One region of the Paenibacillus sp. Pae15 genome, then DNA from elsewhere that is predicted to be linked to it. Evidence: predicted binding sites of a transcription regulator. Region 1 holds the regulator's gene; the other holds the start of a gene.

Region 1 (7,444 bases):
AGAACGTCTCCTCGAGATCAAGGATTTGATCGAGAAAGGCGTTAACATCGCCGGGATCAAGCAGGTGCTGCTGCCGGTTGATAAGGATTCCGAGGATGCTACCATACTCAATGAGCAGACGGAAGTCAAGCGTAGAGAGCTGAGCGACACGCAGCTTCACCGGATACTGAAACAACAGCTCTTGGGTGGAGGCCGGCGTCCTAATCAAGTGTCCTTGATCCAGGGAGAATTATCCCGTTTTTTCAGAAAGTAGGCTTTGACCGGAGCATGTCCGGTACCGTTTTCAAGCGTACCGGGCATGCTCCGTTAATTTTGCCACTTAGTTTAAGGAGGAGATTTCACAGTGACAGATAAGAATTTCACCAAAGAAGATATTCTGCGCATCGCCAAGGAACAAAACGTAAGGTTCATTCGACTTCAGTTCACAGATTTGCTTGGAACCATCAAAAATGTGGAAATTCCTGTAAGTCAACTGGAGAAAGCCCTCGATAACAAAATGATGTTCGACGGTTCCTCGATTGAAGGTTATGTGCGCATTGAAGAATCGGATATGTACTTATACCCCGATCTGAATACTTGGGTCGTGTTCCCTTGGGTAACGGAAGACCGTGTTGCCCGCTTAATATGCGACGTGTATTTGCCGGATGGCCGTCCGTTCCCGGGCGACCCGCGCGGTATTCTGAAATCCGTATTGAGAGAAGCCGAAGAAATGGGCTTCACCGCAATGAACGTCGGGCCTGAGCCTGAGTTTTTCTTGTTCAAAACCGACGAGAAGGGCAATCCGACGACAGAATTAAACGACCAGGGCGGCTACTTTGACTTGGCACCAACCGACCTTGGCGAGAACTGCCGTCGTGAAATTGTACTTACGCTGGAAGAAATGGGATTCGAAATTGAAGCATCTCACCACGAAGTGGCTCCGGGTCAGCATGAGATCGATTTTAAATATGCGGACGCGATTAAAGCCGCGGATCAAATTCAGACCTTCAAGCTGGTCGTCAAAACCATTGCCAGACAGCACGGTCTGCACGCCACGTTTATGCCGAAACCTTTGGTCGGAGTGAACGGTTCCGGAATGCATTGCCATCAATCATTGTTCAACGGCAAAGAGAATGTGTTCTATGATGAGAGCGATAAGCTGGGCTTAAGCGAGACAGCCAGACAATACATGGCCGGCATACTGCGGCATGCCCGCGCTTTTGCCGCAATAACCAATCCGACGGTCAACTCCTACAAGCGGCTTGTACCAGGTTATGAGGCGCCTTGTTATGTGGCTTGGTCTGCAAGCAACCGCAGCCCGATGATTCGTATTCCTGCATCCCGTGGCGTCAGCACACGCGTGGAAGTGCGGAATCCGGATCCGGCGGCGAATCCTTACCTGGCTCTGGCGGTCATGCTGAAGGCCGGTCTCGATGGCATCCGGAACAAAATGCAACTGCCGCCTCCAACGGACCGCAACATTTATGTGATGAGTGAAGAAGAGCGGGAAGAGCAAGGCATTCCAAGTCTTCCGCTTGATTTGAAGCAGGCGTTGGACGAGCTGCTCCGCGACGATGTCATTTGCGACGCGCTCGGCGATCACGCACTTGCACACTTCATAGAGCTGAAAGAGATCGAGTGGGACATTTACCGCACTCAGGTTCATCAATGGGAGCGGGATCAATATTTGACGCTTTATTAATCGGGGAATCCCTTGGCGCTTTAAGCGTTAAGGGATTTTTCTTTTTGTGGGCATTATTCGTTTTTTTGGCTGACCTCTGTAAGTAGAATGAGGCTCCATAGGCGCGGCCATCGCTTTTTCCCTTAGCGGAGTGGACGCAAGTTCCAGCCAGGCTGCACAGTTACGATCCTGCTGGAATACAATAGGCCATCTGAATAAGAAGTTCAGGAGGTCAATATGATACCCGTTTATCCCTATTATGGAAAAGAAACGAAATGTACCGAGGAGCCGGTTGCATTCCCGCCTCAACATCAGCCGGTGCAGCCCGGACTGGAGTACAAAATGACGCCCCGTCCGATTTTTGAAAACCCGCACTACGTCGGCAGCGGCAAGCTGCGCGGCAAGGTTGCAATCGTTACCGGCGGTGACAGCGGCATCGGTCGGGCGGTCGCCGTCGCCTTTGCCAAGGAAGGAGCCGATATAGCCATCCCGTATTTATATGAGCATCGGGACGCATACGAAACAAAACAGCGCATCGAGCAGCTCGGCAGAGCATGCTTGCTCATACCCGGCGACCTGAGGATGGAAACGGTGTGCCGGGAAGCGGTATATCAAACGCTCCGCACCTTTGGAAAAATCGATATCTTGATTTTGAATCAGGCCGTTCAGTTTCCGCAGGAAAGCGTGTCCGACATTTCCGCCGAACAGCTGCACAATACGTACAGCACGAACATTTACCCGATGTTCTATATGACGAAAGCCGCGCTTCCCTATCTGAAGCCGGGAAGCGCGATTGTGAATACGGCCTCGATCACCGCATATAGAGGTGCACCCGAGCTGATCGATTATTCTTCCACAAAAGGAGCCGTCGTCTCGTTCACGCGTTCGCTGGCTCTATCCTTGGTGAAACGGGGAATTCGGGTCAATGCCGTCGCTCCGGGGCCAATCTGGACTCCGCTGATCGTCTCCAGCTATTCGGCGTATGAAGTATCGCGCTTCGGCCTGGATACTCCGATGAAGCGTGCAGGGCAGCCGTTCGAGCTGGCTCCGGCTTACGTGTTTCTGGCATCAGATGATTCCAGCTATGTGACCGGTGAGGTTGTTCATGTCAACGGTGGAGCTATGGTGACGACGTAGATTTTTGGTTTTTCTAATTGAGCATCATATATAAACAAGCCTAAACAAGCCGCTTATCCGCATAACGCCGGAACAGGCTTATTTTACGCAGATCATATGCTTGCAAACGCTCAACAAGATTTCCTGCGGTGCACTGGGCTCATAAAAAGTGGATTTCAGCGGTAAAATCCTTCCTCGCTTTCCAAAGACTCGCCATAAATGCGTTGATATAAAAAATCCCTTTCAACCGGCGGAATCGGCGGTGAAAGGGAAAAAATTATTGAATATTTCTGAATACACCAATGACTTTGCCCAAGATCGTGACGTTCTTGAGTCTCAGCGGCTCCATCGTCGGGTTCTCAGGCTGCAGTCGAATATGATCCTTTTCCTTATAAAAGGTTTTCACTGTCGCTTCATCGTCTTCGGTCATGGCAACGACAATATCTCCGTTATTGGCGGTTTGCTGCTGGCGTACGATAACATAATCCCCGTTATGAATACCGGCCTCGATCATACTTTCTCCGATTACGCTTAGCATAAAGACGTTATCATTTTTTACATAATGGCTGGGCAGCGGGAAGTAATCCTCGATGTTCTCCGTCGCGGTAATAGGTACGCCGGCGGTAACGCGCCCGATCAAAGGCACTCTGGCAACCGATACGGAGAATGCGCCGTCCGCCGAGCTTCCGTCCAATATTTCAATAGCTCTCGGCTTCGTCGGGTCTCTGCGAATCATTCCTTTCTTTTCCAAACGTTCCAAGTGCCCGTGAACTGTGGAACTGGATGCCAGTCCCACAGCCTCTCCGATCTCTCTTACTGAAGGGGGATAGCCTTTTTCTCTGACCTCATTCTTGATAAAGTCTAGAATCGCCTGCTGCCGATTGGAAATTTTGCTCAAGATCATCACTCCATTTTTGGTAATCATTACTTAGAAGTATAACATAGAACCGGAGTTCGTACAAACATAAGTTCGAATAAATGGTTGACACAAACAAATGTTCCTGATAGATTAAAAACAGAACAAATGTTTGGAGGTCGATCATGATGATTCAAAATTCTCGGCTTATACATAACTATCATTCCCGCCAGGTAATGCTAACCAAGCATAATGATAATAATAAGGGAACATATGTTCACGCTGCCGTTTTGGGTGCCTTGCTTTTTTGTGCAGTGTTCTTTATCTCTACGATGTTCAGCTTCTTTTTTGACCAAGATGTTCATGCGGCATCCTCGCAGCCTCAGATATATTCTTACGTGGAGGTTGAATCGGGGGACACGCTTTGGAGCATTGCCTCTCAATATGCGGACCAAGGACAGGATATAAGGGAATATATACATCAGATCAAAGGGATCAACCATCTTAAGAATTCCCATTTGCAAGTAGGACAAAAATTGTTGCTTCCCTAATCGCTGCGCATGTGCCGTATTGCTTCTCTTGACAATCAGATTCGGTAATGTCAAAGTATAATTTGAAATGACATTACCGGGAGGATCGGCATGAGTGAATCGAATCATGATGCATTGGTGCGGCGAATTAACGAATTGGCCCGCAAAGCGAAATCGGAAGGGCTAACCGATGCCGAACTGGATGAACGCAATGGATTAAGAAGGAAGTATATCGATTCTTTTAAAACCTCCTTGCGTGGTCAACTGGATAACATCAAGTTTGTTGATCAGGAAGAGAAGAAGTAAGAAGGGGGGTTAAGGGATGAATTATCGTGTTTTGGGCAAAAGCGGAATTGCCGTTTCCGAGCTTTGTTTAGGAACAATGACATTCGGAAATACGACAAACGAACAAGACTCGATTGAAATGGTTCATCGTTTTTTGGATCGCGGAGGAAACTTTATTGATACGGCGGATGTGTATGTCTCCGGTGTTTCCGAAGAGATCGTGGGAAAAGCGATTCGGGAGCGTCGTTCCGATGTGATCTTGGCGACCAAGGTACGCTTTCCTACAGGTAATAATGTCAATCACGTCGGTTTATCCCGAAAACATATTCTCGACGGTGTGGAAGCCAGTCTTCGTCGATTAGGCACTGATTATATCGATTTATATCAAATGCATGTATGGGATCAAATTACGCCCATAGAAGAAACATTGAGAACTTTGGATGATCTGGTTACTTCAGGCAAAGTACGGTATATCGGCTGCTCCAACTTTTTGGCCTATCAGCTGATGAAATCATTAAGCATCAGTGACTTTAATCGTTATGCCCGTTTTATCTCCATTCAACCGCAGTACAGTTTAGTATGCCGTACAATGGATCGTGAGGTTTTGCCTCTTTGTTTGGAGGAAAACGTTGGTGTGATCCCTTGGGCTCCTCTTGGCGGCGGCTTCTTGACAGGAAGATATGTTCGTGGACAGGAACCGACGGAAGGGCGTTTGGCGTCTAAAACGGGAGAAAGCCGTTGGGAAATTCGCAATACGGAGAAAAACTTCCGCATTCTGGATGAATTGATTTCGGTTGCCCATGAGACGGACAAGACCCCGGCTCAGGTGGCATTGAACTGGTTGATTCATAAACCGGGCATCACTTCTCCTATTTTTGGCGCGCGGACATTGGAACAATTCGAGGAAAACATGGGAGCGGTGGATTGGAAGCTGGACGACTCCTTGTGGCAGCGTCTGGATGATGTAAGCGCTCTGGAATACGAATATCCAACCCGATTTATTGATAAATTTTCGCGCAAGGTGTAAATGACGATATAAGGGGCACTCATCATGTCACGTAAGTGGGAACGTATGGTTCGTAAAAATACGAAAATTTCTAATATGCAGCGGAGGAAGAGCGGAAAAGGTGAGATATCGGGAGTAAATGCCGACGGTTCGGTCATATTCAAAGGCCGGAGCTGGTTTTTGCCGATGCTGCTCGTGGCTACCGGTGTTTTTTGCTTTATCGTGTTTCGGAATCAACCCGGGCAAGAACAGCTGTATTGGATTACAGGAGCAAGCTATATATTTCTGGCGTTACTGATTTATTGGATTCGGCGCCCTTTTTTGAAAATCGATAAAAAAACCTTATCTTCCCGCCGATTTGGTGGGGACCGTTTTTATGACGCGGACCAAATCAAGGATATTACCATAAGCAAAGACGCGATAGTCATTAACTTTAAGGCAAAAGGAAAACGGTGGGTTTTCACCAAGATCTATCATATGTTTCCGATCGATTCCGCCAGAATCAAGCTTCAGGAGTATGCTGAAAAATACAACGTAACGTTAATACAAGATTAACATCTGGAAAGAGGAACACTTTTTATGGCGATCAAAGCAGTACTTTTTGATTTGGATGATACGCTGCTGTGGGACGACCGCAGTGTGAAAGAAGCTTTTCAAGCAACCTGTGCTGAAGCGGCTAAACATTATCAAGTGGATCCGGATCAGTTGGAGGAAGCCGTACGACGTGAAGCCCGCGCTTTATATGAATCGTACGAGACGTTCCCGTTCACAAAAATGATCGGAATTAACCCGTTTGAAGGACTCTGGGCGCATTTTACCCAAGGGAAACAAGAAGAATTTCGCAAGCTTCAAGCGCTGGCTCCCCAATACCGTACCGAGTCTTGGACACGCGGGTTGAAAGCGGTAGGCATTGAAGACAAGGAGCTTGGCTATAAACTTGGAGAGCTGTTTCCCGTAGAACGAAGAAATCGCCCTATCGTCTATGAGGAAACATTCGAGGTGCTGGAGCAGCTGAAGGGCCGGTACCAGCTGCTCCTTTTGACGAACGGTTCGCCCGATTTGCAACAGGAAAAGCTGGCAGGCGTTCCTGAGCTTGCTCCGTATTTTGATCATATCGTCATCTCCGGAGATTTCGGTCAAGGGAAGCCGGCGGCTGCGATCTTTGAACACGCAATGGGTTTGTTAGGGATTCAAGCGGATGAAGGTGTGATGATCGGGGATAAGCTGACGACGGATATTCTCGGCTCCAATACCGTCGGTATGCGCAATATGTGGATCAACCGCCACGGCCTAAAGCGTACGGATGACATCGTACCGTCGCACGAAATCAAAAGCTTGCGTGAGATTCAATCGGTCATCGATTCGTTGTAAATTGGTCCTAATACTTTATCATATTGTCGGTAAAAGAAAACCCCTCTGTTAGGGGAGGCCACTGAAAAAGTCCCTTTGGATTAAAAAAGGTACAGTCCCTAAAATAAATGAGAAGGCTGTACCTTTTTTCCTGTATAATTAAGCTATTCGATTCACCTGGTTTTATTGGCATGGGAAGATTAATGCTTGTGATCACACCTAATGTTCCCGTATTTTCTCTTTAGAAATCGTTTGGCCTGAAACCCCATACAATGATTCATTCCAGCCAATAGCATTTGGATATAAACCGTCCCCCGTACGGTTTGACTCAGTCTTAGAGCAACTGGCTAGTAAAAAGTTCAATATATGAAAAAGTAACCGACTTGATTGAAGTCGGTTACTTCGTTTTAATGCTCTCTGAATTTAGGAAGTACTGGTTCCGGCCATTCATAGTCTTTAAACTCGATGCCGCTTTTTGACCAGATTGTTCGGAACCTTGAATCGGATGGAGGTCACTGAGGTGACGGGGATACCCCCTTTTTTAATTTTGTAAAACAAAAAGAAGCCAAACCTTAGTAAATGGAAGTGACGAGCAACCATTCAAAGGAGGGCTTCTTTTGTACATTCAATATAACATGGAT
Region 2 (7,444 bases), on a different contig from region 1:
GTAATCCAACTCGCTTTCAATCTTCTTCGTGATGTCTCTGGCCAAACGGAACGCTTCTGTATCATCGATCTTCTCCGGCTGAACCATGACGCGAACCTCACGGCCTGCTTGAATCGCATACGATTTTTCTACGCCCTCGAACGACTCGGAAATTTCTTCAAGCTTCTCGAGACGCTTGATATACGTTTCGAGCGTTTCCCTGCGAGCTCCCGGTCTGGCGGCGGAAAGAGCGTCTGCCGCACCGACAAGCATGGCGATGACCGATGTGGCTTCACAGTCGCCGTGGTGCGATGCGATACTATTGATCACCACAGGATGTTCTTTGTATTTCTTTGCAATTTCGACACCGATTTCTACGTGAGAACCTTCGACCTCATGATCAAGCGCCTTGCCGATGTCATGAAGAAGTCCGGCACGCTTCGCCAATGTCACGTCTTCTCCCAGTTCTCCAGCCATCAGCCCGGTCAGATATGCAACTTCCATCGAGTGTTTCAGTACATTCTGGCCATAGCTTGTACGGAATTTCAGGCGTCCCAAAATTTTGATCAAATCCGGATGGAGTCCGTGGACGCCGGTTTCGAACGTAGCTTGCTCGCCGTATTCGCGAATGCGCTCGTCGACTTCCTTGCGGGACTTCTCCACCATTTCCTCAATACGGGCCGGATGGATTCGTCCGTCGGCTACCAGCTTTTCAAGCGATGTTCTGGCAATTTCCCTTCGGATCGGGTCAAAACCGGACAAAATAACCGCTTCCGGCGTATCATCGATGATTAAATCGATGCCCGTAAGTGTTTCCAGAGCCCGGATGTTACGACCTTCACGACCGATGATGCGGCCTTTCATCTCTTCATTCGGCAGAGCTACAACCGATACGGTAGTTTCAGCCACGTGATCGGCGGCGCATCTCTGGATGGCCAGCGTGATGATTTCTCTGGCTTTCTTGTCGCCTTCTTCTTTGGCCTGTTGTTCAATTTCTTTAATTAACTGTGCGGATTCGTGACGAACCTCCTGCTCAACGTTAGTCAAGATGATGTTCCTGGCTTCTTCCATCGTCAGTGTGGAAATCCGCTCTAGTTCGGCAACCTGATCTTTATAAATCTGATCAATTTGCACTTGGGTTTCTTCGATTCGCTTCTCCTTGTTGGCAATCTGCTCTTCTTTTTTCTCAAGAGATTCTAATTTTTTATCCAGCGATTCCTCTTTTTGCAACAATCGTCTCTCTTGTCGTTGAGTTTCATTCCGACGGTCACGAATGTCTTTTTCAGCTTCGGTTCTGAGCTTGTGAATCTCGTCTTTCGCTTCCAGAACCATTTCTTTCTTCAGTGCTTCCGCCTCTTTGCGAGCATTATCAATAATTTGTGCGGCAGCTTGTTCAGCACTGGAAATCTTCGCCTCTGCAAGGGACTTGCGGATAAAATAACCAATCCATAAGCATAGAGCACCAACAACGAGAACAATCAGGATCCAGATGACTGAGTCTTGCATCCAGTTCACCTCCTCGTTGTTTCTCCAAGGGGTAAGCTTGGGATAATCAGGTTTTTTATCCATTTTACAAGCGCTAGGAAAAAGTAAAAATTGGCGATTTTACTTTGTGAATATTCCCTTTGGCTGGTGGGGAAGATTCTTGTGTATAAAGTTTATACATAAACATTTTATCTTTTGAGAAAGAAGCTTGTCAAGAAGATTGTCGTTTTCTTGAATTTTGATATACCACATTAATTATTAAAGTCATTTAATAATTGGATGAAAACTTCATCCTAATCTTCGTCTATATCCGGTTCATTCCGCTCTTCTTCTTGCCCCTGGACAGGCAAACGGTTCAGTACTTTGCTCACTACCGCCCCCGGGTAACCTCTGCGCTGAAGAAATCCTGCAATTTTGCGCCGGGCTTTAAGGGCATCCTTCTCCAGCTCAGCTCCGTACCGCTTCATCGTCAACTGATAGGCTATCCGGTACTCTGTCTCTTCATCTACCTGCTCCAAGGCCTCTGTGATATGTACTTTATCAATCCCTTTTTGCTGAAGCTCCTGTTTAATCCAGCGTCTCCCTTTTTTCTGCGACTCCAGCCGCTGCTTGGTCAACTGCTCCGCAAACAGCGAATCGTTCAGGTAACCTTCCTTCCGGAGACGTTCAACCGTCAGTTGATAGATTTCGGGCGAATACCCTTTTTGCTTGAGACGCGTCAGCAGCTCATGTTCGGAGCGCAGCCGGCTGGACAACAGCCGGATTGCGTCAAGATAGGCTTTGTGAACCTCTTCCTCGTACAATATGTGCTGCAGCCGGGAAGCATCGACGACTTCCCCTTTCAGAAGCCGATGCTTGACCAGGACATCTTCATGTACGGAAAAAGCAAACTTTTCGTCAATAAACAGGTTATAACGCTGTCTGGATCTCCGCTGCTGTTCAACTTTGGTGATGACTCCCGGTGCCAGACATTCGTCTGTATGATCCGTCACCTGTAACACGCTCCTTACAAACGGCAAGGACACCTTTCACTCATCGTAAAGGTGCCCTTGCCCTGGTTGGTGAAATCGCTATGTGCAATCTACCGGCGCATCGGAGTAGCTGATGTGACGTGGAGGTTATTCAAAAGGTACGGCGAAATCCTCTTCTTCCTCTTCATCCATGTTCGCTCCAACCGAAGTGACCAGATTGCTGTTATCCCGGATCTGCTTTTCGATCTCATCCGCAATGTTCTTGTTCTCCTTCAAGAACTGCTTCGCATTCTCCCGTCCTTGACCAAGCCGATCATTGTTATAAGAGTACCATGCACCGCTCTTCTGGATGATATCCATCTCGGTTGCAATATCTATGATGCTGCCCTCTCTGGATATGCCTTCGCCATACATGATATCAATCTCTGCCTGCTTGAACGGAGGGGCTACTTTGTTCTTGACCACTTTGATCCGCGTGCGGTTCCCGACCATATCATTTCCCTGCTTAATCGTCTCCACGCGGCGCACATCGAGGCGAATCGAGGAATAAAACTTCAGGGCTCGTCCGCCCGGTGTCGTCTCCGGGTTTCCGAACATTACGCCGACCTTCTCCCGCAGCTGGTTGATGAAGATGGCTATCGTCTTCGATTTGTTAATGGCTCCGGACAGCTTGCGCAGCGCCTGAGACATTAAGCGAGCCTGCAGCCCGACATGGGAATCCCCCATCTCTCCTTCGATCTCGGCCTTTGGTACAAGTGCCGCTACAGAGTCAATAACAATGATGTCGACCGCTCCGCTGCGCACGAGCGCTTCCGCGATCTCGAGCGCTTGTTCGCCTGTGTCCGGCTGGGACAGCAGCAGTTCATCAATGTTGATGCCAAGCTTGCTGGCATACAGCGGGTCCAAAGCATGCTCCGCATCGATGAAGGCAGCCGTCCCCCCTACCTTCTGCACCTCGGCAATGGCATGCAGTGCTACCGTTGTTTTACCGGAAGATTCCGGTCCGTATACCTCTATAATTCTACCTCGAGGAAAACCACCGATCCCCAGGGCGATATCCAATGCAAGCGAACCGCTAGGAATCGTCTCCACCTGCATATGGGCAGATTCACCCAATTTCATAATGGATCCTTTACCAAACTGTTTCTCAATTTGACGTAGTGCATTCTCCAAGGCTGCGCGCCGGTCTGTCAAGAGACTCACTTCCTTTTTCATATTCGTATAATTACATCATAGCGGGTTTTTCACCCGTTGCCAAGCTGTTTTTCGAACATACATTCGCATGTGGAACAAAAGAAAAACCGTAACAAAGGTTGTGGGCTTGTTACGGTACTTCCGCTATAATGTATTATACCTGATTTTCCGAATGGTGGCAACTATGACTTTAAAAGTTTCCAGAGATGGTAGAGCGAACTTTTGGATGCTCTCAGCTTTATCGTCTCCCGGTTGCCGGACTGCTGCAGCTTGACGACAGAGGCTTTCTCCCCCCGCCTGGCAATGCCTACGTAAACGAGTCCGATGGGTTTTCCCTCCGATTCGCCCGGGCCGGCAACGCCGGTAATAGAAACGCCATAGTCGGCTCCGGTCAGCTCCGCTACATTCTCGGCCATAGCGGCGGCGGTTTCTTCACTGATCGCGCCCGGCGCCCCGTCGCCCTCCAGCTGCTCCATAGGAATCTTCAAAAGCTTATGTTTCGCTGTATTCGAATAGCTGATGATACCTCCTACAAACGCATCCGAGCTGCCGGGAACGGAGGTCAGCATGTCGCTCAATTGCCCGCCCGAACAGCTCTCCGCTACGGCCAGCTTCTTGCCTTGCGAGGCCAGCGTCTGCAGGATATGCTGCTCCAAAGAAATATCCTCCGCCGCATAAATGTATTCGCCAAGCCTGCTGCGGATCTCCTGTTCCAGCGGCTTAAGCCTTCCGGCCGCTTCATCGGCCGACGCCGCCCGGGTCGTAAGACGAATGGCCACCTCCCCTTCTTTGGCGTAAGGAGCGATCGTCGGATCGGACTGGGCTTCAATCAGATCGATCAGCGCATGTTCAAGTGACGATTCACCGATTCCTGCAAATTTCAGCATCAAAGAATAAAGAGGCTGTACATGATCCATCTTGGACTCGATCCATGGGCGTGCATAACGATCAAACATCGGCTTCATTTCTTTTGGGGGGCCCGGCAGCAGAATATAATGCGTTCCCTCATGCGTCACGGCGTTGCCGACCGCAAGTCCCGTATCGTTGGCAAGAGGATCGCTATGCTCGAGCATGAGCGCCTGACGCATGTTGCTCTCAACCATGGGAATTCCCCGGCCTTCAAAGAGAGTCTTCATCTTGTCCAGCGACGGCTGATGAATCACCAGGCTTTGTCCGAGCACCTCGGCAAGGACGTCTTTTGTCAGATCATCCTGCGTTGGACCAAGCCCGCCTGTGCATATAATTAAATCCACGCGACTTTTGGCAAGGCGCAGCGCTTCTTTTATCCGTGAAGCGTTATCGCCTACTACCGTCTGAAAATAAACGCCGACACCGATATCCGCAAGTCCGCGTGCCAAATATTGTGCATTCGTATTCACAATCTGTCCCATCAGCAGTTCGGTTCCGACGGCAATAATTTCCGCTTTCATAATACGTTTCGCCTCCAAATAAAACAAAAACAATAGGAACACCTACTGTTTTTGTTCGTCAAAGTTGAGCACATGCTTATTTTTAACAAAGTAATCGATACCCGAATAAACGGTAATAATTGCGGCGATCCAGCTGGTGACAACGTCAAACGGGAAATCGATGAAAGCGAATGGAAAATTGTTCAGGAGCAGTGCGATAATCGCCGTTATTTGCGCCGCTGTTTTCCATTTTCCCCACTTGCTTGCCGCCATGACGATGCCTTCAAGCAGCGCAATTTGACGAAGGCCCGTGACGGCGAACTCGCGGCTGATGATGACAATGACAATCCACGCCCCAAGCTTATCCATCTCCACCAGGGAAACCAGAACGGCAGACACCAAAAGCTTATCCGCGAGCGGGTCCAGAAGCTTGCCGAGATTCGTGACAAGCTTCCGTTTCCTGGCAATGTAGCCGTCGAGACTATCCGTACTCGCAGCCACGATAAAGATCAGCGCCGCGATAATCTGGTTATACGTAATGCTGAACTGATCGATCCGGATGTGGGGAAATTTCACATTAACGAGCAAAAAGAACATAATGATCGGGACTAAAAATATTCTCGCCAACGTGATCCGGTTGGCCAAATTCATGCCACGACCTCCCCGGACAAGTCAAATTCGAATGAATGGGTAATTCTTACCTTCGCAATTTCGCCGATTTCAAGCTTCGTCCCGCGGGCAAATACCTCGCCGTCGATTTCCGGAGCATCGTACATGGAGCGGCCTACATAGACATCGCCCCTGCCGTCATATTTCTCAATCAAGACATCGATGACTTGACCGATCCGGCTGCTGTTTCTCTCGCTTGAGATTTCCCTCTGGATTTCCATCAGCACGTTCGCGCGGTATTCCTTCACCTCATCAGGGACTTGATCAGGCAGACGCGAAGCCGGCGTATCTTCTTCCTGCGAATACGTAAATACCCCAAGACGGTCAAATTGAACTTCGCGGATAAACGCCTTCAGATTCTCAAAATCCTCTTCGGTCTCACCCGGGAAGCCGACTATGATGGACGTACGAAGCGACACTCCTGGAATACGTTCACGGATTTTTCGAATCAATTCGCGAGCGTCACGCTGCCGGCCCGGCCGGCGCATCCGCTTCAGGATACGGTCCTCGCTGTGCTGCAAAGGCATATCCACGTATTTGCATACCTTTGGATTATTGGCAATCACGTCGATCAGTTCGTCCGTGAAAAAGCCGGGGTATGCGTAATGAAGCCTTACCCACTCGATGCCAGCAACCTCGCTTACCTTGTTCATTAGTGTAGGAAGCATGAACTTGTCATAAAGATCCGTACCGTAATTGGTGGAATCCTGAGCAATCAGACTGATCTCCTTTACACCTTGAGCGGCAAGCTGTTCCACTTCGGCAAGAATCGACTCCATACTGCGGCTTCGAAACTTTCCGCGCATGATCGGAATACTGCAGAATGTACAGGCGTTATCGCATCCCTCCGCAATCTTCACATAGGCTGTATAACGAGGCGTGGTTAAACGTCTCGGCAGTTTCTGCTCATAGTTGAATACCGGATTTCCTACCATAACCGGTTTTTTGCCTGACAACGCCTTATCGACAATATCGTTGATTTTGTCAAAATCACCGGTTCCGACGATCCCGTCGATCTCCGGCATCTCATTCATCAGCTCTTCCTTGTACCGCTGCGTCAAACAGCCCGATACGATCAACGCTTTCAATTTGCCGGTTTGCTTCAGTTCAGCCATATCCAATATCGTATTCACCGACTCCTCTTTCGCCGCATCGATGAATCCGCATGTATTGACAATAATGACCGTAGCTTCTTCCTTTTCCGATACCAAACTGTAACCACGTTCGTGAATAAGACCGGACATGATTTCGGAGTCAACCAAATTTTTCTCACAGCCCAGGGTTACTACTTTAACTTTCTCTGTCATGTAACATCCTCCACCTGTTCCTTCTCAACGACTAGTTACAAGTATAATATAACCGTTTAAAGAGTGTCAAAATCATAAAAAGCCTTACGAATGCTTTTGTCCGTAAGGCAATCCGCACGTCTTCGGCGCTTACCTGAAATTGATGAATTGCAATTCAAGCGGCAAATCGGCTTTCCGGAGCAGCTGCATGACCTGCTGCAAATCATCCTTGCTCTTCCCGCTTACCCGAATCTGATCTCCCTGAATCTGGCTTTTTACTTTCAGCTTGGAGTCGCGAATCAGCACATTGATTTTTTTAGCATTGTCCTGATCGATGCCTTGCTTCAACTTGATCTTCTGGCGGACCGTTCCCGATGCGGCCGGTTCCACCTTGCCATAGTCCAAATTTTTCAAAGAGATGCCCCGTTTGGCCATCTTGGAATGAAGAATG

Evidence for each region. The regulator LexA, encoded in region 1, represses DNA repair genes until DNA is damaged. The targets are predictions, from matches to a motif close to CGAACATATGTTCG.
Region 2: a site for LexA is predicted at 3,703-3,716, ahead of recA (recombinase RecA). Genes of this name have one in related genera too.

Annotation. Positions count from the first base shown of each region.
Region 1 is NZ_JALJRM010000036.1:456-7,899, reverse strand. It holds gene NR121_RS22230 (MerR family transcriptional regulator) at 1-253, shown strand, start outside; gene glnA (type I glutamate--ammonia ligase) at 344-1,681, shown strand; gene NR121_RS22220 (SDR family oxidoreductase) at 1,898-2,797, shown strand; gene lexA (transcriptional repressor LexA) at 3,054-3,674, opposite strand; gene yneA (cell division suppressor protein YneA) at 3,818-4,183, shown strand; gene NR121_RS22205 (DUF896 domain-containing protein) at 4,274-4,468, shown strand; gene NR121_RS22200 (aldo/keto reductase) at 4,485-5,474, shown strand; gene NR121_RS22195 (hypothetical protein) at 5,499-6,008, shown strand; gene NR121_RS22190 (HAD family hydrolase) at 6,033-6,824, shown strand; partial or broken gene NR121_RS25505 (transposase) at 7,421-7,444, shown strand, end outside.
Region 2 is NZ_JALJRM010000001.1:228,582-236,025, forward strand. It holds gene rny (ribonuclease Y) at 1-1,485, opposite strand, end outside; gene NR121_RS01095 (RecX family transcriptional regulator) at 1,758-2,456, opposite strand; gene recA (recombinase RecA) at 2,583-3,629, opposite strand; gene NR121_RS01105 (competence/damage-inducible protein A) at 3,812-5,059, opposite strand; gene pgsA (CDP-diacylglycerol--glycerol-3-phosphate 3-phosphatidyltransferase) at 5,102-5,689, opposite strand; gene rimO (30S ribosomal protein S12 methylthiotransferase RimO) at 5,686-7,014, opposite strand; gene NR121_RS01120 (YajQ family cyclic di-GMP-binding protein) at 7,144-7,444, opposite strand, start outside.